DNA from 2 places in the Duganella sp. Root198D2 genome. Region 1 is predicted to be linked to the other one. Evidence: predicted binding sites of a transcription regulator. Region 1 holds the regulator's gene; the other holds the start of a gene.
The links. Region 1 encodes FliA, which starts transcription of late flagellar genes. Its sites were predicted from a motif close to CTAAAGTTTNNNNNNNNNNNGCCGNTA; they were not measured.
Positions count from the first base shown of each region.

Region 1 (9,330 bases):
AGCACAGCAGCCAGGCCGCCGAAGGCGAGCGAGCCGGTAGCGGCGTATAGCGTGGCAAACGCAATCAGCGCATGCATCATGGTTTGCGAGACCTTTTCTGCCGCGATAAGCGCTCGCCGGCGCGCATTGAAGTGCATCCGTAATGTGTGCCAGCCGCGCGCATGGAATGGCAGCAGCGCGACGTTGATCACCGGCTCCAGCACGGCAGCCAGGCCGCCGAATGCCAGCGAGCCGGTCAGCACGTACATCAGGCCGAACGCAATCCCCATGTGGGTGCTTGCCTGGCTCATTTTCTTCGCTGCGATTGCTGCCATGGTCGAAATCCTTTCTGCTTGAGTCAAATGGTAATGATTCGTATCTAAGAGGTAAAATTGATTATCTCTACCGATTCGATAGCATTCCCATATGAAACTCGCCACCCTTAAAGACGGCACCCGCGATGGCCAGCTGGTCGTCGTCTCCCGCGACCTGAAGACCGCCGTGGTCGCCGATGGCATTGCCCGCAGCTTGCAGCGCGCGCTCGATGACTGGGCTTTCATCTCGCCCCAGCTCGATGACCTGTACCGCCAGCTTAACGAGGGCAAGGCGCGCCGCAGCTTCGACTTCGAACCCGCGAACTGCATGGCCCCGCTGCCGCGCGCCTACCAGTGGGCCGACGGTTCCGCCTACGTCAACCACGTTGAGCTGGTGCGCAAGGCGCGCAACGCGGAAATGCCGGCCTCGTTCTGGGAAGATCCGCTGATGTACCAGGGCGGCAGCGATGATTTCATCGGCCCCTGCGACGACATCGAGTTGAAGCATGAGGAATGGGGCATCGATTTCGAGTCGGAAATCGCAGTCATTACCGACGACGTGCCGATGGGCGCTGCGCCGGACCTGGCCTTCCAGCAGATCCGCCTGCTGCTGCTGGTCAATGACGTTTCCCTGCGTAACCTGATCCCGGAAGAACTGGCGAAGGGCTTCGGCTTCTTCCAGTCCAAGCCGGCCAGCAGCTTCTCCCCGGTAGCCGTCACGCCGGACGAATTGGGCGATGCCTGGAAGGATGCCAAGGTGCACCTGCCACTGCGTTCCACCTGGAACGGCAAGCTGGTGGGCCAGCCGAATGCCGGCGTCGACACGGTCTTCAACTTCGCCCAGTTGATCTCGCACCTTGTGAAAACCCGCAACGCGCGCGCCGGCACCATCGTCGGCTCCGGCACTGTATCGAATAAGGATGTGAAAAAGGGCTACTCCTGTATCGCCGAAAAGCGCTGCCTGGAGATGATTGCCAATGGTAAAACGACAACTTCCTTCATGTCCTTCGGCGACACCATCAAGATCGAGATGCTGGATGCGGACGGCAAGTCCATTTTCGGCGCCATCGACCAGCAGGTCTGGCAGCTGGGCCGTCCGAAGACCGTACCAGAGGCCGCGACCACCGCCGACGGGGCCGAGTAAGGCCGGTTTTCCCCGCTTTTTCCAGCGATAGCTCTTGCCCGGCCGCAGCGATAATGGCACGGTCGATAACAGGAGCGGTCAATGGCTGAAGACAGCGAAGCCGAGAAAACAGAACCCGCGTCACAGAGGCGCCTCGAGCAGGCGCGTGAAGAAGGGGACGTACCCAGGTCGCGCGAAGTCGCGACCTTTACCGTTCTCATGGCAGCGGGGGCCGGTCTGTGGATGACCGGTTCCGGCCTGGTGCGCGAATTGAGCCGCAGCCTCACCTCGGGGCTGTCGCTGACGCGCGAGCAAGTGTTCAATCCTGATGTCCTGGTGAACCGCATCCTGGTCGATGTGGTGCAGGTCATGCTGGCCTGCCTGCCGATCGCCGTCGCCGTGATGGTGGTGGCGCTGGCGTCGCCGCTGCTGGTCGGTGGCTGGCTGTTCTCGGCCAAGGCCTTTACCCCGAATTTCATGAAGCTGAATCCCATCACGGGCATCGGCAATATGTTTTCCACCAACTCGCTGGTGGAACTGCTCAAGGCCATCGTCAAGTCCATCGTGGTGGGCGTGGTGGCGTATATGGTCATTTCGCGCCAGCAGCAGGAGGCGATCGGCCTGATGGTGGAGCCGCTGCACGCCGGCAGCACGCACGTGATGAATATGCTGGGCTTCAGCTTTATCGTGATCGTCGGTGCACTGGGCTTTATCGCCCTGATCGACGCGCCGTACCAGATGTGGCATTACGCGAACAAGCTGAAGATGACGCGCCAGGAGCTGATCCAGGAGTCCAAGGAGTCGGACGGCAACCCGCAGATCAAGGGCAAGATCCGCCAACTGCAGCGCGACATGGCGAAGAAACGCATGATGCAGGAAGTGCCGACCGCCGACGTCGTGGTGACCAACCCGAGCCATTATGCGGTGGCGCTGAAGTACGCCGAAGGCGGGCAGGGCGCGCCACGCGTGGTGGCCAAGGGTACCGACCAGGTGGCGGCCAGGATCCGCGAACTGGCGAAAGAGCACCGCGTCGCCATCCTGGAAGCGCCGCCGCTGGCGCGTGCGCTGCACAAGCATACCGAAATCGGCGACGAAATCCCGCCGCGCCTGTACGCCGCCGTGGCGGAAGTATTGGCTTATGTATACCAGATCAAGGCCTATCGTCCAGGCCTGCGTTACCCGGATCGTCCAACCAGGCTCGATGTGCCGGACGATATGGATCCACTGAACAAGAAATAAACGGAGCAAAAGAGAATGAACGCCCTGAACATGCCGCCGTGGATGAGAGGCATCGTCGGCAACGGCCAATCCTTGGCCGCACCGATCCTGATCATCATGCTGCTGGCGATGATGATCTTGCCGTTGCCGGCGTTCGTGCTCGACCTGTTCTTCAGTTTTAACATCGCACTGTCGATCATCGTGCTGCTGACCAGCCTGTATACGGTCAAGCCGCTGGACTTCATGGCTTTCCCGACGGTGCTGCTGGTGTCCACCATGCTGCGCCTGTCGTTGAACGTGGCGTCGACCCGTGTCGTGCTGACCGAAGGCCACACCGGCCCGGATGCGGCAGGTAAGGTGATCGAGGCCTTCGGCCACTTCCTGATCGGCGGTAACTACACGGTCGGTATCGTGGTGTTCGTGATCCTGACCATCATTAACTTCGTGGTCGTGACCAAGGGCGCGGGCCGTATCGCTGAAGTGGGCGCACGTTTCGCCCTGGACGCAATGCCTGGCAAGCAGATGGCGATCGATGCCGACCTGAATGCGGGACTGATCGGCGAGCCGGAGGCGAAGCGCCGCCGTAATGAAGTGTCGCAGGAGGCGGAGTTCTACGGCGCCATGGACGGCGCCTCGAAATACGTGCGCGGCGATGCGGTGGCCGGCATCCTGGTTACCGTGATCAACGTGGTGGGCGGCCTGCTGGTGGGCATGATCCAGCACGACATGGGCTTTGCCGACGCGCTGAAAAACTACGTGCTGCTGGCGATCGGTGACGGCCTGGTGGCGCAGATTCCTTCGCTGGTGATTTCGATCGCGGCCGGTATCGTGGTGTCGCGCGTGGCCTCCGAAACCGACATCGGCACCCAGGTGATCAGCCAGCTGTTCGCCAAGCCGCAAGTGCTGTTCATCACTGGCGCCATCATCGGCGGCATGGGCCTGATTCCCGGTATGCCAAACCTGGTGTTCATCCTGCTGGCATCGACCCTGATCGGTTCCGGCTACATGCTGCAGAAAAAGGCGAAGGAGAAAGCGGAAGCGGATGCCACGCAAGAGGCCGGCGGTGCGGGCGGCGGCGGTGCGGCCGGTGCAGCGGCCGGGGCGCAGGCTGCGCCCGAGCAGGAAGAGGCAACCTGGCAGGACGTGCTGGCGGTCGATACCCTCGGGCTGGAAGTGGGCTATCGCCTGATCCCGCTGGTCGACAAGACCCAGGGCGGAGAACTGCTGAAGCGCATCAAGGGCATCCGCAAGAAGTTTGCGCAGGAAGTGGGCTTCCTGGCGCCGCCGGTGCATATCCGCGACAACCTCGAGCTGAAGCCCTCCGCCTACCGCATCACGCTGAAGGGCGTGGAGGTTGGCACCGGCGAGGCGTTCAACGGCCAGTACCTGGCGATCAATCCGGGCATGGCGAGCGGCACGCTGCCCGGCATGGTGACCACCGACCCGGCCTTCGGCCTGCCAGCGATCTGGATCGATGCTTCGCTGCGCGACCAGGCTACCGGCATGGGTTATACCGTGGTCGATGCCGGCACCGTGGTGGCAACCCACCTGAATCACCTGATTACTTCGCACGCTTCCGAACTGCTTGGCCGCGCCGAAGTGCAGTCGCTGCTGGATCACCTGGGCAAGGATTCGCCGAAGCTGGTGGAAGACCTGGTGCCGAAGATGCTGTCGTTGTCGGCCTTGCAGAAGGTGCTGCAGAACTTGTTGGCGGAGGGCGTGCATATCCGCGATATGCGCACCATTATCGAAACGCTGGCCGAGTTCACCCCGCATACCCAGGATCCGAACGACCTCACCGCGCAAGTGCGTGTGGCGCTGGGCCGGGCGATCGTGCAGCAGCTGTTCCCGGCCGGGGGCGAGCTGTCGGTCATGACCCTGGACAATCGCCTGGAACGTTTGCTGATGCAGGCCATGACCAGTGGCGGCGATTCAGCGGGTATCGAGCCGGGGCTGGCCGATACCATTGCGCAGCAGGCTGCGACGGCAACGCAGCAGCAGGAGGCGCTGGGTGTGACGCCGGTGCTGCTGGTGCCGGGGGCCCTGCGTCCACTGCTGTCCAAATTCCTGCGCCGTGCGCTGCCACAGCTCAAGGTGCTGTCGCATTCGGAGATTCCGGAGACGAAGACCATCCGGGTTACTTCGCTGGTGGGTGCGCAGTAAAACCGGTAATCCAGGTCTTTGACTTTCGACGAATATCAACGGCGCACCACCCAAACCGGTGGCCGCGGCGCTGACTGGGTCTGACCCTGCGGGTCAGACCCAGGTTTGCCGGTTTTGAATTAAGCGGCATTTCCCAAGCTATTCCACCGATTGTTACCCCGACGCATCGTCAATAATTTGACCATGTGCGAATAAGCCGGAGTAGCAGGAAATGAACGTTAAAAAATTTACCGCCCCAACATCTCGTGAAGCGCTGCGCAAGGTACGCGAAGCGCTTGGCCCGGATGCGGTGATCCTCTCCAACCGCGCTGTCGACGGCGCGGTGGAAATCCTGGCCCTGGCCGGCGACGATGCCGCAGCCCTGGCCCCGCACTCCCCGGATTCGCCGATGTCAGCGCCCGCGCCGCACCTGGAGCTGGCGCCGGCCCTGGTCTCCCAGCCGGCCGCCGCGGTGGTACGCGCCACTGCCCGCCAGGCGCCAGCCGCGCCGCGCGCACCGGCCCGCCCGATCGCACCTGCACCGGCACCTGCCGCGCCGGCAGTCGACATGGACCGCATTTCCTCGCTGGTCGCGGAGGCGGTCGCCAGCGCCAAAGCCACGGCCGCTGCCGAAATGACCAGCATGATGAGCGAACTGCGCGCCATGCGCGGCATGATGGAAACCCAGCTCAACGAACTGGCCTTCGCCAACACCCAGCAGCGCGAGCCGCACAAGACCGTGGTGCTGCGCGAAATGCTGGCCGCCGGCTTCTCCGCCAGCCTGGCACGCTACCTGACCGACAAGCTGCCGGCCGCCCGCGACGGCGCCGAGGCGTTGCAATGGATGCGCACCGTCCTGGCCCGCAACATCAACGCCATGAGCAACGAAGTCGCGCTGCTGGAAAAAGGCGGCGTGTTCGCCCTGGTCGGCCCGACCGGTGTCGGCAAGACCACCACCACCGCCAAGCTGGCCGCGCGCTGCGTGATGCGCCACGGCCCGGAAAAACTGGCGCTGATCACTACCGATGCCTATCGTATCGGCGCCCACGAACAACTGCGCATCTACGGCAAGATCCTGGGCGTGATGGTGCACTCGGTGAAAGACGAAGCCGACCTGCGCATCGCCCTGAATGAACTGCGCAACAAGCACACCGTGCTGATTGACACTGTCGGCGTCAGCCAGCGCGACCAGATGGTGGCCGAGCAGGTCGCCATGTTGCAGGGCGTTGGCACCGACGTGCAGCGCATCCTGTGCATGAATGCCACCTCGACCCAGGAAACCCTGTCCGAAGTGGTGCGCGCCTACCAGGGCAGCGGCCTGGCCGGCGCCATCATCACCAAGCTGGACGAAGCCGCCTCGATCGGCTCCGCGCTGGACGTGGTGATCCGCCACAAGCTGCGCCTGTTCTACGCGTCCAACGGCCAGCGCGTGCCGGAAGACCTGCACCTGGCCGATCCGGCGGCGCTGGTGGGACGCGCCTTCGGCGGCCAGTCCGCCCCGAAATACGGCGACGCCGAACTGCCGCTGCTGGTAGCCGGCGCCGTGCACGACCCAATGCTGCGCGAGGTACGCTTTGGCTAATTTCGATTTCGACCAGGCCGAGGGCCTGCGCCGGATGCTGGCCGGCCCCCGGCCACGCATCATCACGTTCCTGTCGGCCACGCCGCAGGACGACAAAGGCGCCATGCTGGTTAACCTGGGCGCCTCGCTGTCGCAGGCGGGCAACGACGTGCTGCTGGTCGACGCCTGCGCCAGCGCGCACGGCGTGGTATCGCGCCTGGGCCTGGACCACGGCGCCAGCCTGCTCGACGTGGCGCGCCAGCACTGCGGCCTGAACCAGGTGCTGCATGCGGCGCCGCAAGGCTTCAATGTGGTGTCGATGACGCGCGGCGAATCGCGCCGTGGCCCGGACGAAGGGCGCCGCCTGGCCAAGGCTTTCGGCGTGCTGGCCAGCCAGAGCGGCATCGTGCTGGTGGACGGCGAATTTGATGGCGAAGCCTTCCCGGTACCCTTGATGGCCAGTTCCGAGATCGTGGTGCAGGTGTCAAACAGTGCCACTTCGATCAAGAATGCTTATATGATGATCAAGCGGCTCAACCATGAACTTGGGCGCCGGCCGTTCGGCATCCTGGTCACCGGCGCTTCGGAGGCCGAAGCAAGGGTGGTTTACGATAATATGGCACATGCGGCAAGCCGTTACCTGGCAGTCAACCTCGTTTCCATGGGGTCTGTGCCGGCCGACGAATACCTGCAGCGTGCAGCCCGGCTGGGTCGTGCGGTGGTGGACGCCTTCCCCCTGGCCGGGGCGTCAGTGGCCTTCCGCCAGCTGGCAGGGCGTTTTGCGATGGGGAGCTGCAACCATTTTAGAGCCTGAAAAGAATTAGAACCTTTATGTACACGGTCAAAGGGAAGGTGGACAAGGATTCCTTGCTGACGACGCACATGCCGTTGGTCAAGCGCCTGGCCCACCATATGAAGGCAAAATTGCCGCCCAGTGTGGAAGTGGATGACCTGGTACAGGCCGGCATGATCGGCTTGCTGGACGCTATTAACAGGTATGAAGAAACCCACGGCGCCCAGTTCGAGACTTACGCGGTGATGCGCATCCGCGGCGCCATGCTCGATGAATTGCGCTCTTCCGACTGGATGCCGCGCTCGATGCGGCAGGACATGCGCAAGATTGAAACCGCCATGGCCACGCTGCAGCAGCGCCTGGGCCGCCCGCCGACCGAGTCGGAAGTGGCGAAGTCGCTCAAACTGTCGCTGGCCGATTACCAGGAAATGCTGTCCGAGGGCGGCGGCCACCAACTGGTGTACTACGAAGATTTTCACGCGGAAGACGGCAACGACAGCTTCCTCGACCGCTACGCCCATGATGAAGATGCCGATCCGCTGCGCGCGCTGCTCGACACCGACTTCCGCCAGGCCGTGATCGATGCGATTGATGCGCTACCCCCACGTGAGAAAATGCTGATGGGCCTTTACTACGAGGAAGAGCTGAACCTGAAGGAGATCGGCGCCGTGATGGGCGTCTCCGAATCCCGGGTATCGCAGTTGCACACACAAGCCGTGGCGCGCCTGCGTGCCTCGCTGCGGGAGCAGGCATGGACTGGTCCAGCGTAGCCGGAGTGCTGCTGGCGCTGGCCGGCATCATCGTCGGCCAGGGGCTGGAGGGCGGCAAGATCACTTCCCTGCTGCAGCCGGCAGCCTTCGCCATCGTGGTAGTCGGCACGTTCGGCGCTGTCATGCTGCAAACCCGTTTGCCGACCCTGCGCCGTGGCCTGACCATGCTGCGCTGGGTCTTCAAGCCGCCGCCGGACAACCGCGCCCAGTTGGCGCGCGATATCAATAACTGGAGCATGCTGGCCCGCCGCGACGGGCTGCTGGCGCTGGAGCGCCCCATGCTGGGCGCCAAGGACAAGTTCATCGCCAAGGGTTTGCGCATGATCGTGGACGGCATCAACCCGGACAAGATGCGGCAGATGCTGGACATGGAAATCACCGCCTTCGAAACGGCGGAGCGCCAGGCGGTGCGCATCTGGGAATCGGCGGCCGGCTATTCGCCGACCATCGGCATCCTGGGCGCTGTGCTGGGCCTGATCCATGTGATGGAAAACCTGACCGACCCGAGCAAGCTCGGTTCCGGCATTGCGGTGGCTTTCGTGTCGACCATTTACGGGGTCGGCCTGGCCAACCTGTTCTTCTACCCGATCGCCAACAAGCTCAAGACCATCGTCACGCGCCAGGTCTACCTGCAGGAGCTGACGGCCACGGTGATGTACGACATCGCCACCGGCGACTTCACGCGCGTTATCGATGAGCGGATCGCGACCCTGATGCGGGAGCCGTGACATGCAGTACCGCCGCGCACGCCGCAAGTTCGACGACGACGCCGAGAACCATGAGCGCTGGCTGATCTCTTACGCCGACTTCATCACGCTGCTGTTTGCCTTCTTTGTGGTGATGTACGCGGTATCGTCGGTCAACGTTGGCAAGTACAAGGTGTTTTCCGACGCGCTGGGCGATGCGTTTGGCGGGGCTGGCGCTGCCCCCCCGACCAATACCGAAGTCCAGAGCCTGCCGATTCCCAATCCCGCTTCGCGCAAGCGCAACGAGGCGATCAAGAAGGAGAAGGAGCAGATGACGCGGCTGGCCAAGGACCTGGCCAGTACCCTGGCGCCGCTGGTGAAAGAGGGCAAGGTAAGGGTGACCCAGAATAGCCGGGGCGTGAGCGTGGAAATCAATGCTTCGGTGCTGTTCAATCCGGGCGATGCAAGGCTGACCGGGGAGTCGCGCGAGGCGCTGACCGCGGTGGCGACGCTGCTGAAGGATGACCCGCACAATGTGCAGGTGGAGGGGCATACCGATAATGTGCCGATCAGGAATGCGGCTTTTCCGTCGAACTGGGAGTTGTCGGCAGTGCGGGCGGGGACTGTGGTGCGGCTGTTTATCGAATCCGGGATTGCCGCTTCGCGCATGACGGCGGTGGGACATGCGGACAACCAGCCGGTGGCGTCGAATGACGATCCCGAGACGCGGGCGCGGAATCGGCG
Region 1 is NZ_LMIC01000001.1:83,859-93,188, forward strand. It holds gene ASE26_RS00410 (DUF2061 domain-containing protein) at 1-314, opposite strand, end outside; gene ASE26_RS00415 (fumarylacetoacetate hydrolase family protein) at 406-1,437, shown strand; gene flhB (flagellar biosynthesis protein FlhB) at 1,519-2,655, shown strand; gene flhA (flagellar biosynthesis protein FlhA) at 2,671-4,797, shown strand; gene flhF (flagellar biosynthesis protein FlhF) at 5,009-6,358, shown strand; gene ASE26_RS00435 (hypothetical protein) at 6,351-7,151, shown strand; gene ASE26_RS00440 (RNA polymerase sigma factor FliA) at 7,169-7,900, shown strand; gene ASE26_RS00445 (flagellar motor protein) at 7,882-8,628, shown strand; gene motD (flagellar motor protein MotD) at 8,630-9,330, shown strand, end outside.

Region 2 (9,330 bases), on a different contig from region 1:
GCGCCAGCAGCCGGCAGCCAACCAGCCGCCAGCCGCCGTCGCAGCTGCCCCCGCGGCAACTGCCGCAGCCATCGTCGCCCCTGCGCAGCCACCAGTTTCAGCGCCCGCCGCCCCTGTCGCTGCCGCGCCCCCACCCATTGACACTGGCATTGCACAACAGGCCGCGACCCCGGCCGTCCAGCAAGCAGCCAGCCAGCGCGTCGCCGACACCCGCGCCGCGCCGCACGCCGCTGCGCCAGCCGCCACCAAGCAAGCTGGAAGCGCGCCGCGCGGGGCAAGCGTAGCTGCTGCGCCGGCTCCCGCAACAGCCCCTGCGCCAGCCCGCGCAACGGCCCCGGCACCGGCCCCGCTAGAAGAACAAGTGCAATCCCTGCGCGAGCTCCCCGAGCCAATCCAGCGCGCCATCCCGCAAATCACCCTTGGTGGCTACATGTATTCGAAGAACCCCGCCGATCGCCTGCTGCTGATCGACAAAGTCCTGCGCCGGGAAGGCGAAGAAGTCGCCCCCGGCCTGATCCTGGATAAACTCCAGCCCAAGCAGGCAGTCTTCAGCTTCCGCGGCTACCGCTACCGGGTGCCGTTATGAGCGGCAAGCAGAACGTCGTTGGCGTTACCGGCCCCTCGGGCAGCGGTAAAACCACCCTGATCGAATACCTGGTCACCGAGCTGGCCGCACGCGGCTGGAAAGTCAACGTCATCAAGCACAGCCACCACGACTTCGAGCTCGAGCCGCCAGGGAAAGACAGCGCCCGCTTCCGCCACGCCGGCGCGGCCGAAGTGATGATCGCCTCGCCATATCGTTTCGCCATCATCCACGAACTGCGCGGGGCCGACGAACCGGGAGCCGACGAACAGTTGGCGCGCCTGCAACCCGCCGACCTGACCCTGGTCGAAGGCTTCCATGCATGGCAAATCGACAAGCTTGAAGTCTATCGCCCCCTCGCCGGCCAGCCGCCGCGTTACCTGGACGATCACACCATTGTCGCCGTCGCTTCCGACCAGCCCGCCCCGGAAGGCCTGCCACCGCGCCTGCAATGGCTCGACCTGAATCGTCCAGACAGCGTGCTGGCCTGGCTGATTAAAAAAATCCCGCGCCAAGCCTAAAGTTTGCCCAAAGCTGTCCGTAAATTAGGATAGGTATATCTGGGAGACATAAATGGATGCAATGAGCATTGCAAGGCTGGCAACGACAATGGCCGATACGAGCAATCGTACCGAGATCGGTTACGCCGTATTGAAAAAAGCACAAGACGTGCAAGCCTCCAGCGCCCAAGCCTTGATCGAAGCGATCCCGCCAGCGCCGGCAGCGGCCAGCCTGCCATCCCACCTCGGCCAGAACATCAATACCACCGCCTGATCGCGCAAGACGCGCAGGCCACAGGAAACCCGCCGCACCGGCACCGGTGCCAGCGGGTTTTTTTATGGTCTAATCCCACACCTGCAAACCTACCGAGGAAACCCTGCATGAAAAACCGTCAAGCCCTGATCGCCGCCGCCCTGGCCACTGCCTGCGCCACCGCTACCACCGTCGCCACCGCAGCCCAGGAAAAGCCAGCGGAACAGGAAAAGTGCTACGGCATCGCCAAGGCCGGCCAGAATGACTGCGCCACCGGCACCCACGGCTGCTCCAACCAGGCCAAGTCCGACAATATGGCAGGCGAATGGAAGCTCGTCGCCAAAGGCACTTGCGAAAAAGCCGGCGGCAAGACCAGCGCACCTGCCAAATAACCCATGGCGCCACATGCCGCGGCCCATGGGGTTGGCATTGGATTGCGGGCGCCGCATTACCGCCAATTCCTTGAGCAGCGGCCGCGCGCCGCCTGGCTCGAAGTCCACACGGAGAACTACCTCGACCAGGCCGGCGGCGACTTCCACGTATTGCAGGAGTTGAGGCGCGACTACGCGCTCAGCCTGCACGGCGTTGGCCTCGGCCTTGGTTCCGCACGCGGCTTCAGCACCGGCCACCTCACACGCATCGCCAGCCTGGCCCAGCGCATACAGCCCGCGCTCATCTCCGAGCACCTGTGCTGGGGCGCCGTCTTCGACCGCCACCTGAACGACCTGCTGCCGCTGGCGCTGAACCACGCCGCGCTCGACTTGCTGGAAGAGCGGGTAGGGCGCATGCAGGACGCGCTTGGCCGCACCATCCTGCTCGAAAACGTCTCCAGCTTCGTGCGCTTCGCCGACGACGCCATGAGCGAAGCCGAATTCCTCGCCGCCCTGGCAGGCCGCACCGGCTGCGGCCTGCTGCTCGACGTGAACAACCTCTACGTCAACCAGTGCAACCACGAAGAAGACGCCATGGCAGCGCTGGCGGCAATCGCCCCCGGCACGGTCGGAGAAATCCACCTCGCCGGCCACCTCGTCACCCCCGATGCCGTAGTCGACCACCACGGCGCAGCCGTCGCCGATCCCGTCTGGCGCCTGTACGAAGCAGCGCTGGCCCGCTTCGGCGCCGTCCCCACGCTGGTCGAATGGGACACCGACATCCCGTCCCTGGAAGTCCTGCTCGGCGAAGCCGCCAAAGCCGCCACCATCGCCACCCGCTTCCCCCCAGCAAATGTCCACCCCGGGGTCAGGAACGAAAGTGGACATTTTCCCCGCGGCAGCGAAGACGCGCTGGCCGCGCAGCAGCAGTCATTTGCCGAGGCCTTGTTCGCCCCCGCCGCCGAGGCAGCCCTTCAGCTCAGGCACGCGGAACGATTCGCCCTATACCGGGGCAACCTGACGTCGACCTGGACCAAGGCCCTGGCCGCCGCCTACCCCGTCATCGCCCAACTGGTCGGCGAGGAATTCTTCACCGGCCTGTCGCGCGAATACGGCCGCGCCCACCCCTCTGACAGCGGCGACCTGAACCGATTCGGCGCCCACCTGGAATCCTTCCTGCGCAGCTTCGAGCACGCCAAAGACCTGCCCTACCTGCCCGACATGGCCCGCCTGGAATGGCAACTGCACCGCATCCACTACGCGCGGCACGAGCTGGCGCTGCAAGCGCAGGACATCAACCCGCACACCGTGGAAGAGCAAAGTTTCCCCTGGCAGCCCACAGCCCGGCTCTTCGAGTCGGCATGGGCCGTCGTGCCCCTCTGGCTCGCTCACCAGGGCATGGAATTCCCGCAAAAGATGGATGAGCCAAGCCGCGCACTGCTCAGCCGCCCCGCCTGGACAGCCCAGGTCACGCCGCAGCAAGCAGCGCAATTCGCGGCGCTGCAGGAACTAAAAGAAGGGAAAACATTCGGCGCCGCACTAGACGCCGCTTTTGCGCTGGATGAAAACTTCGATCTGGCCGCCAGCCTGCAGCAATGGCTGCAGCAGCAAATCCTAGTCAAACGCCCGCATTAACTTGTCCTCGCCGGACAAGTCCTGGTGCAGCAGGTTAGCGCGGTGGGTCGTTTCGATCATGCGCAAGAGCTGCGCATCCTCGCACCGTTCCAGCTCTTCATTCGCAGCGAGCAAAGCCTGGGCGAGCTTGGCGCGTGCTGACTGGTACAGCACGCTGGTGTAGTGATCGGTGTTTTTCAGCAGCTCCTCGGCATTCTCGATGACCTGCCGCAGGTCGCCGATCAATTGTTCCTGGGACTGCACATGCTTCTCGTCGGGACCATTCATGGAGCTACCCCTCCGCGCGGATCAATCAGGCCGCACTGCCCTCGGCATGAACCTCGATCTGCACGTCGCCCAGGCGAACCTTCTGGCCCGCCCGGATCTTCGCCGTCTTTCGCAACTCCTGTTTGCCGTCGACCTTGACATCGCCGCTAGCCACAATCTGCTTGCCGGCGCCGCCGCTGTCGCACAGGCCAACCACCTTCAGGAGCTGGTTCAGCTCGATGTACTCGCCTGTCAATTCGAAATCTACTTTCTGCATTTTAATCCTCTTTCTGTTGGGTTGGCGCGGAGGTGTTGTATTCCCACCTGGCATTAACCCTTGCCGCCTGGCTTGGTCATCTCCAGTGGAACAATCCACGCATTGAACTGGCTTTCGTTCACAAAACCCAGGGCTAATGCCGCTTCTTTCAAGGTGGTGCCCTCATGCTGCGCCTGCTTCGCAATTTGTGCGGCGCGATCATAACCGATATGCGGGGCCAGCGCGGTCACCAGCATCAGGGAGCGCGCCATCAGCTCTTCAATGCGGCCCAGGTTCGGTTCGATGCCGTGGGCGCAATGCTCATCGAAGCTGCGCATGCCGTCGGCCAGCAGGCGGGCGCTTTGCAGGAAGTTGTGCGCAATCAGCGGCTTGAAGACATTCAGCTCGAAGTTGCCGGACGAGCCGCCGACTGTAATTGCCACGTCGTTGCCGAACACCTGGCAGCACAGCATGGTCAACGCTTCGCTCTGGGTCGGGTTGACCTTGCCCGGCATGATCGAGCTGCCCGGTTCATTTTCCGGGATGCTGATTTCGCCCAGGCCTGAGCGCGGACCGGAGGCCATCCAGCGCACGTCGTTGGCCAGCTTCATCAAGGCGGTAGCCAGGGTTTTCAGTGCGCCATGGGCGGATACCAGGGCCTCATGCCCGGCCAGCGCGGCGAACTTGTTATCGGCGGTGCGGAAGGGGAGCTTCAGGCGGCTTGCCAGTTCGGCGGCAATGCGGGTTGCATATTCAGGATGCGAATTCAGGCCGGTGCCGACCGCAGTCCCGCCGGCGGCCAGTTCCAGCACGGCGGACAGGGTGGCTTCGATCGCTTTTTCGGCATAGTCCAGTTGCGCGACGTAGCCGGAAAACTCCTGGCCCAGGGTCAGCGGCGTTGCATCCTGCAGGTGGGTGCGGCCGATCTTGACGATGCCCTCGAACGCCTGCGCCTTCGCCTGCAGCGTGGTGCGCAGCTGGCGCAGGGCCGGCAGTACGTTGTTCGCCACAGCCTGCGCGGCCGCCACGTGCATGGCAGTGGGGAAGATGTCGTTCGATGATTGGCCCTTGTTGACGTCATCGTTCGGGTGCAGCTTGCGCCCTTCGCCGCGCTCGCCGCCCAGCAGCTCGGAAGCACGATTGGCCAGCACCTCATTCATATTCATGTTCGACTGGGTGCCGGAACCGGTCTGCCAGACCGCCAGCGGGAACTCACCCGCATGTTTGCCCTCCAGGACTTCATCGGCTGCCTGCATGATGGCATTGGCTTTGCTGCCATCGAGCACGCCAAGATCGACGTTCACCTTGGCTGCGGCGCGCTTCACGCTGGCGAGAGCGGCGATCAGTTCGACCGGCATGCGCTCGCTGGAAATGCGGAAATGCTCGAGCGAGCGCTGGGTCTGGGCGCCCCACAACTGGCTGGCTGGAACTTCAATCGGACCAAAGCTGTCGCGCTCGGTTCTGCTGTTCATGTAAAGCTCCCTCGTTTGAAAGTGATGTCTGAATTCTAACGCCAATGCGACTCGCCCTGCCGAGGCCTACAAAATCGGGATATTCTGCCGTTAATGAATACATTGAAGTAATAGGCCTGTCTTCCATGCTAAGCAAACGATTGACCATTCATGCCCTCGCGCTGCCGCTGCTTGCCGCCTTATGCGGCTCGTTGCGCGCCGCCGAACTGGGCGAGATCAAGGTCAATTCCCACGTTGGCCAGCAGCTTTCGGCGGATATTGAACTGGTCGACCTGACGGCGGCCGACCTGGCCGATGTGCAGGCAAAGCTGGCAAATCCAGACGTCTTTAAAGGCGCCAACGTGGCGATGCCGCCCGCGCTCAGCGGGCTGTATATTTCTATCGCCAGGCGCGATAACAAGCGCTTCGTGCACTTGACCACGCTGCAGCCGGTGCATGCCGATGCTTTGCACTTGTTCCTGGAGTTGAATAGTGGAGGACGGCAGATCATCCGCGCTGCCTCGATCTGGCTGACGCCGGAGCCGCCAGGGCAGCGGACAGTCAATCTAGCTGCGACGCCGGCTGCGGAGCCAATGCCTGCTGTTGCTGCTGCTGTTGCTGCGAAACCCGTCGTGCCGGATAACGGCGAGGCCGGATTGAGCGAGGCGGCGCAACGCGCCTTCGCGCACCGCCAGCAAGTCGCCTTGGCGAAGGCCCAGCAGCAGGCCGCCAATCCGGCACCGCAGGCGGCACCGCTTCCTGTGCCGAAGGCCGAGGCGAGCCGCGCGACCGAGGCGCCGCCGCCTTCCCGCAAGCCGACCGCAAAGCCCGCAGCCTCACCTGCGCCAATTGCCACTCCGCCTGCCAGCGCATCTGCCCAATCCTGCGCACCTGCCAAAGTGGTAGAGGCCCAAATCCGGCAATGCGAAGCCATGACAAGCAAACTGGCTGATATCGAAAGCAAAGTGCAGCGCCTGCAGACTGCCGTGGTGGCGCCCGCCGCCGTTGCGGCTGTCGCCAGCGCCACACCTGGGCCGGCGCCCGTACCCAAAACCGAAGCGGTTCCAGCGCCGGCCAAGCCAGGCGCAGCACCCGGCAAACCCGGCGCGACTCCAGTCAAGCCAGGTGTCGCCGCGGACCTGGCGGCCAACCCACGCAGCCGGCTGATGATGATTGCAGGTGGCGTGCTCGCCGGCCTGGCAGCACTTGCAGGCCTGATCTACTTCCTGCGCAAACGCCAGGCGAAGGGTCCGTTAAAGATCTGGCAATCCTTCCGCAGCAAGGGGAGTACGGAAGATGATGTGCCAGTCCTGGAAGACGCGGTGGAGGTTGCTGCACACTAGTAACTACCGTTGCATTCCAGTGCTGGACAAGATTTTTTTACCTGCGTTATACTGGGTTCACACGGACCGGGTTCTGCCGCAGTCACCACCGATAGTGTGACGCGAACCGCAGAGCGACGTTGATGAAACGACCCCTTCCGGAAGCAGTTCATAGCCGACTGAGGCGATCTGAACGCCGGGTGCAACCGGCGCTGAGGCGACACCAGGAGATACCTGGTGCTCGCCCCTCCCAATTCCAAGGCGCCCCAAGCGGGCGCCTTTGTTTTGTCCGCATTCGTTCCTGACCCCAAGGTGGGCAAAATAAAAAAGCGCCCGGAGGCGCTTTCTTTGCGTTTGCTGGAATCAGCCGTTCAGGCGATCCTGCCAGGCATCGGTCACGTCGCGGATGGCGCGGTCGTTGGCCATGATCTGTTTCAGCAGTTCAATCTTGCGCTGGCGGGCATCGCCCTGCAGCGGAGCCGCACCACCCATCAGGGCTACCGAAGTCGCTGCGCACTGGTTTTCCATGCGGTCGAGCGAATCCCAGTCGCTGGCTTGCGCGGCGCCTACCATCTGGCTGGTCAAACCGGCAATTTTTTCGTAGGTAGCGAGAACTTGGGTCGAGGACATTTTGAGCCTTGGATTCTGTGCGCGGAGTACCGCATGTCAGGATTAACGTCAGGCTCGGAAGGGACTTTAGGGTCGTTTTGAAAAATAATTGGAAAATTCCCAAAAAAATTGCCGTTGCGCCCCCATCCCAAGGGTCGCAACGGCAAATCTCAAGCAAAGCGGTCAGGAGATCAGTTCGTCGAGGCCGGCGCTCAGTTCATCCAGCGATGGCATTTGATCAATCAGGGCGTTTTCTTCCAGCCCCAGGCTTTCGGCCACTGCGCTTGGATAGCAGGCAGCGATTTGTTCTGGGGTCAGTTTGTTCTCATCAACGCGGGCGCGCCAGCCAGCCAGGTGAATCACCGCAGCCAGCTCGTTCTCACCCGGATTGGGGATGGCGGCAATGGTTTCGGCGAAGGTCGGCGGGAATTTCCAGCGGCTGGCCAACTCGGCACCGACGTCGGCATAGGTGTAACCCAGCGCGGCTTTTTCGGTGTCCAGGCGGCGCTCATCCAGCGGGCCGGCTTCCTTGTCGAGCGCTTTGGCCTGCTCAGGCATGCCGGCGTGGATCACGAGCTGGCCGATCGCATGCATCATGCCGATGGTGAAGGCGAGGTCGGTGTTTTGCTTGCAAGCCTTGGCGATGAATTTGGCTCCCACCGCGGTGCGCAGGCTGTAGCGCCAGAACTGGCGCAGGTCCATCCCGGGCACGGTCTTGAAGCCGCTCACCAGCCCGGAGCTGATCACCAGGGTGCGCACGGTGACGAAGCCCAGCATCAGGATGGCATCTTCCACGGTGCCGATCGAGCGCGACACATGGTAATAGGCGGAGTTGGCCAGGCGCAGCAGCTTGGCACTCAGCACCGGGTCGGCTGACAGTTTCTTGGCGATTTCCTCGGTGGAGACGCTGGCCTTGTCGAAGCTGCTGATCAATTCGTCAACAACCTTCGGGGCGGTTGGCAACGCAGTTGGATTCTGGAACAGTGCTTCGAGCTTCATGAAAAATCTCCTCTAAATTCGGCGTTGCTGTGGGTGAAACTATATAGCGATTCCAGAGGGGAGTGCAGCAAGTTTTTCGACAAACGTTGACAGGGCCGCACAGCATTCCCAGCTTTTTGCATTTGATCCCCGGAATTTGCAGTCTGTCGCAATTGGGCGATGCTGCGCCTGTGTTGCCGTTAGAGTGCAACCTGGCTCATTCCGCCACTTATAACTAGATAGGGATACAAAAAATGCAAGCATCCACTCGCGTCACGCCGCTCAAGCTGGCCATTACCCTGGCCTTCTGTGGAGCCGCTTTCGGGCTGGCCCCGGCGATTGCCCAACAGGCAACCCCGGCCCCAGCCGCGCAAACGCAGGACGCCGCCCCGCTGCCGGGCGACGATTTCTTTGGCCATGTGAACGCCGAATGGCTGGCCAAGACCCAGATCCCGGCCGACAAAGGCAGCTGGGGCGCAGGTTCCGCCCTGGGCGACGCGACCAATGAGCGCATCGTCAAGCTGATCGACGAAACCGCTGCCAAGTCGCCCACCGGCGATACCCGCCGCGTGACGGACTTCTATCGCAGCTTCATGGATGAAGCGGCCATCGAAGCGCATGGCCTGAAATCGCTCAAGCCGGAGCTGGAAAAGATCGACGCCATCAAGGACAAGGCCGCCCTGGTGCGCGCGCTGGCCGCTTCCATCCGCGCCGACGTGGACCCGTTGAATTCCACCAATTTCTACACCGAGAACCTGTTCGGCATCTGGATCGCCCAGGGCCTGACCGACCCGAACCACTACACCCCCTACATCCTGCAAGGCGGCCTGGGCATGCCGGACCGCGCCTACTACCTGGACGACAACCAGCGCATGCACCAGTTGCGCACCGCCTACCAGGCCCACATCGCCGCCATGCTGAAACTGGCCGGCTACAGCGAACCGGAAGCCCGCGCCGCGCGCGTTTATGAACTGGAGCGCAAACTGGCGCAGGCCCACGGCAGCCGTGAAGATTCCGCCGATATCCAGAAAGCCAACAACAGCTGGACCATGCGTGACTTCGCCGCCAAGGCGCCTGGCATGGACTGGCGCGCTTTCTTCCGCGCCGCCGGCCTGGGCAAGCAGAA
Region 2 is NZ_LMIC01000018.1:31,042-40,371, reverse strand. It holds gene ASE26_RS16760 (general secretion pathway protein GspB) at 1-586, shown strand, start outside; gene mobB (molybdopterin-guanine dinucleotide biosynthesis protein B) at 583-1,104, shown strand; gene ASE26_RS16750 (YjfB family protein) at 1,157-1,357, shown strand; gene ASE26_RS16745 (DUF2282 domain-containing protein) at 1,465-1,728, shown strand; gene ASE26_RS16740 (DUF692 family multinuclear iron-containing protein) at 1,732-3,342, shown strand; gene ASE26_RS16735 (DUF883 family protein) at 3,322-3,609, opposite strand; gene ASE26_RS16730 (RNA-binding S4 domain-containing protein) at 3,635-3,865, opposite strand; gene fumC (class II fumarate hydratase) at 3,919-5,316, opposite strand; gene ASE26_RS16720 (FimV family protein) at 5,457-6,638, shown strand; gene ASE26_RS16715 (flagellar protein FliT) at 6,981-7,247, opposite strand; gene ASE26_RS16710 (HDOD domain-containing protein) at 7,410-8,225, opposite strand; gene ASE26_RS16705 (M13 family metallopeptidase) at 8,459-9,330, shown strand, end outside.
Region 2: the regulator FliA is predicted to act here: its motif matches at 7,291-7,317, upstream of ASE26_RS16715 (flagellar protein FliT).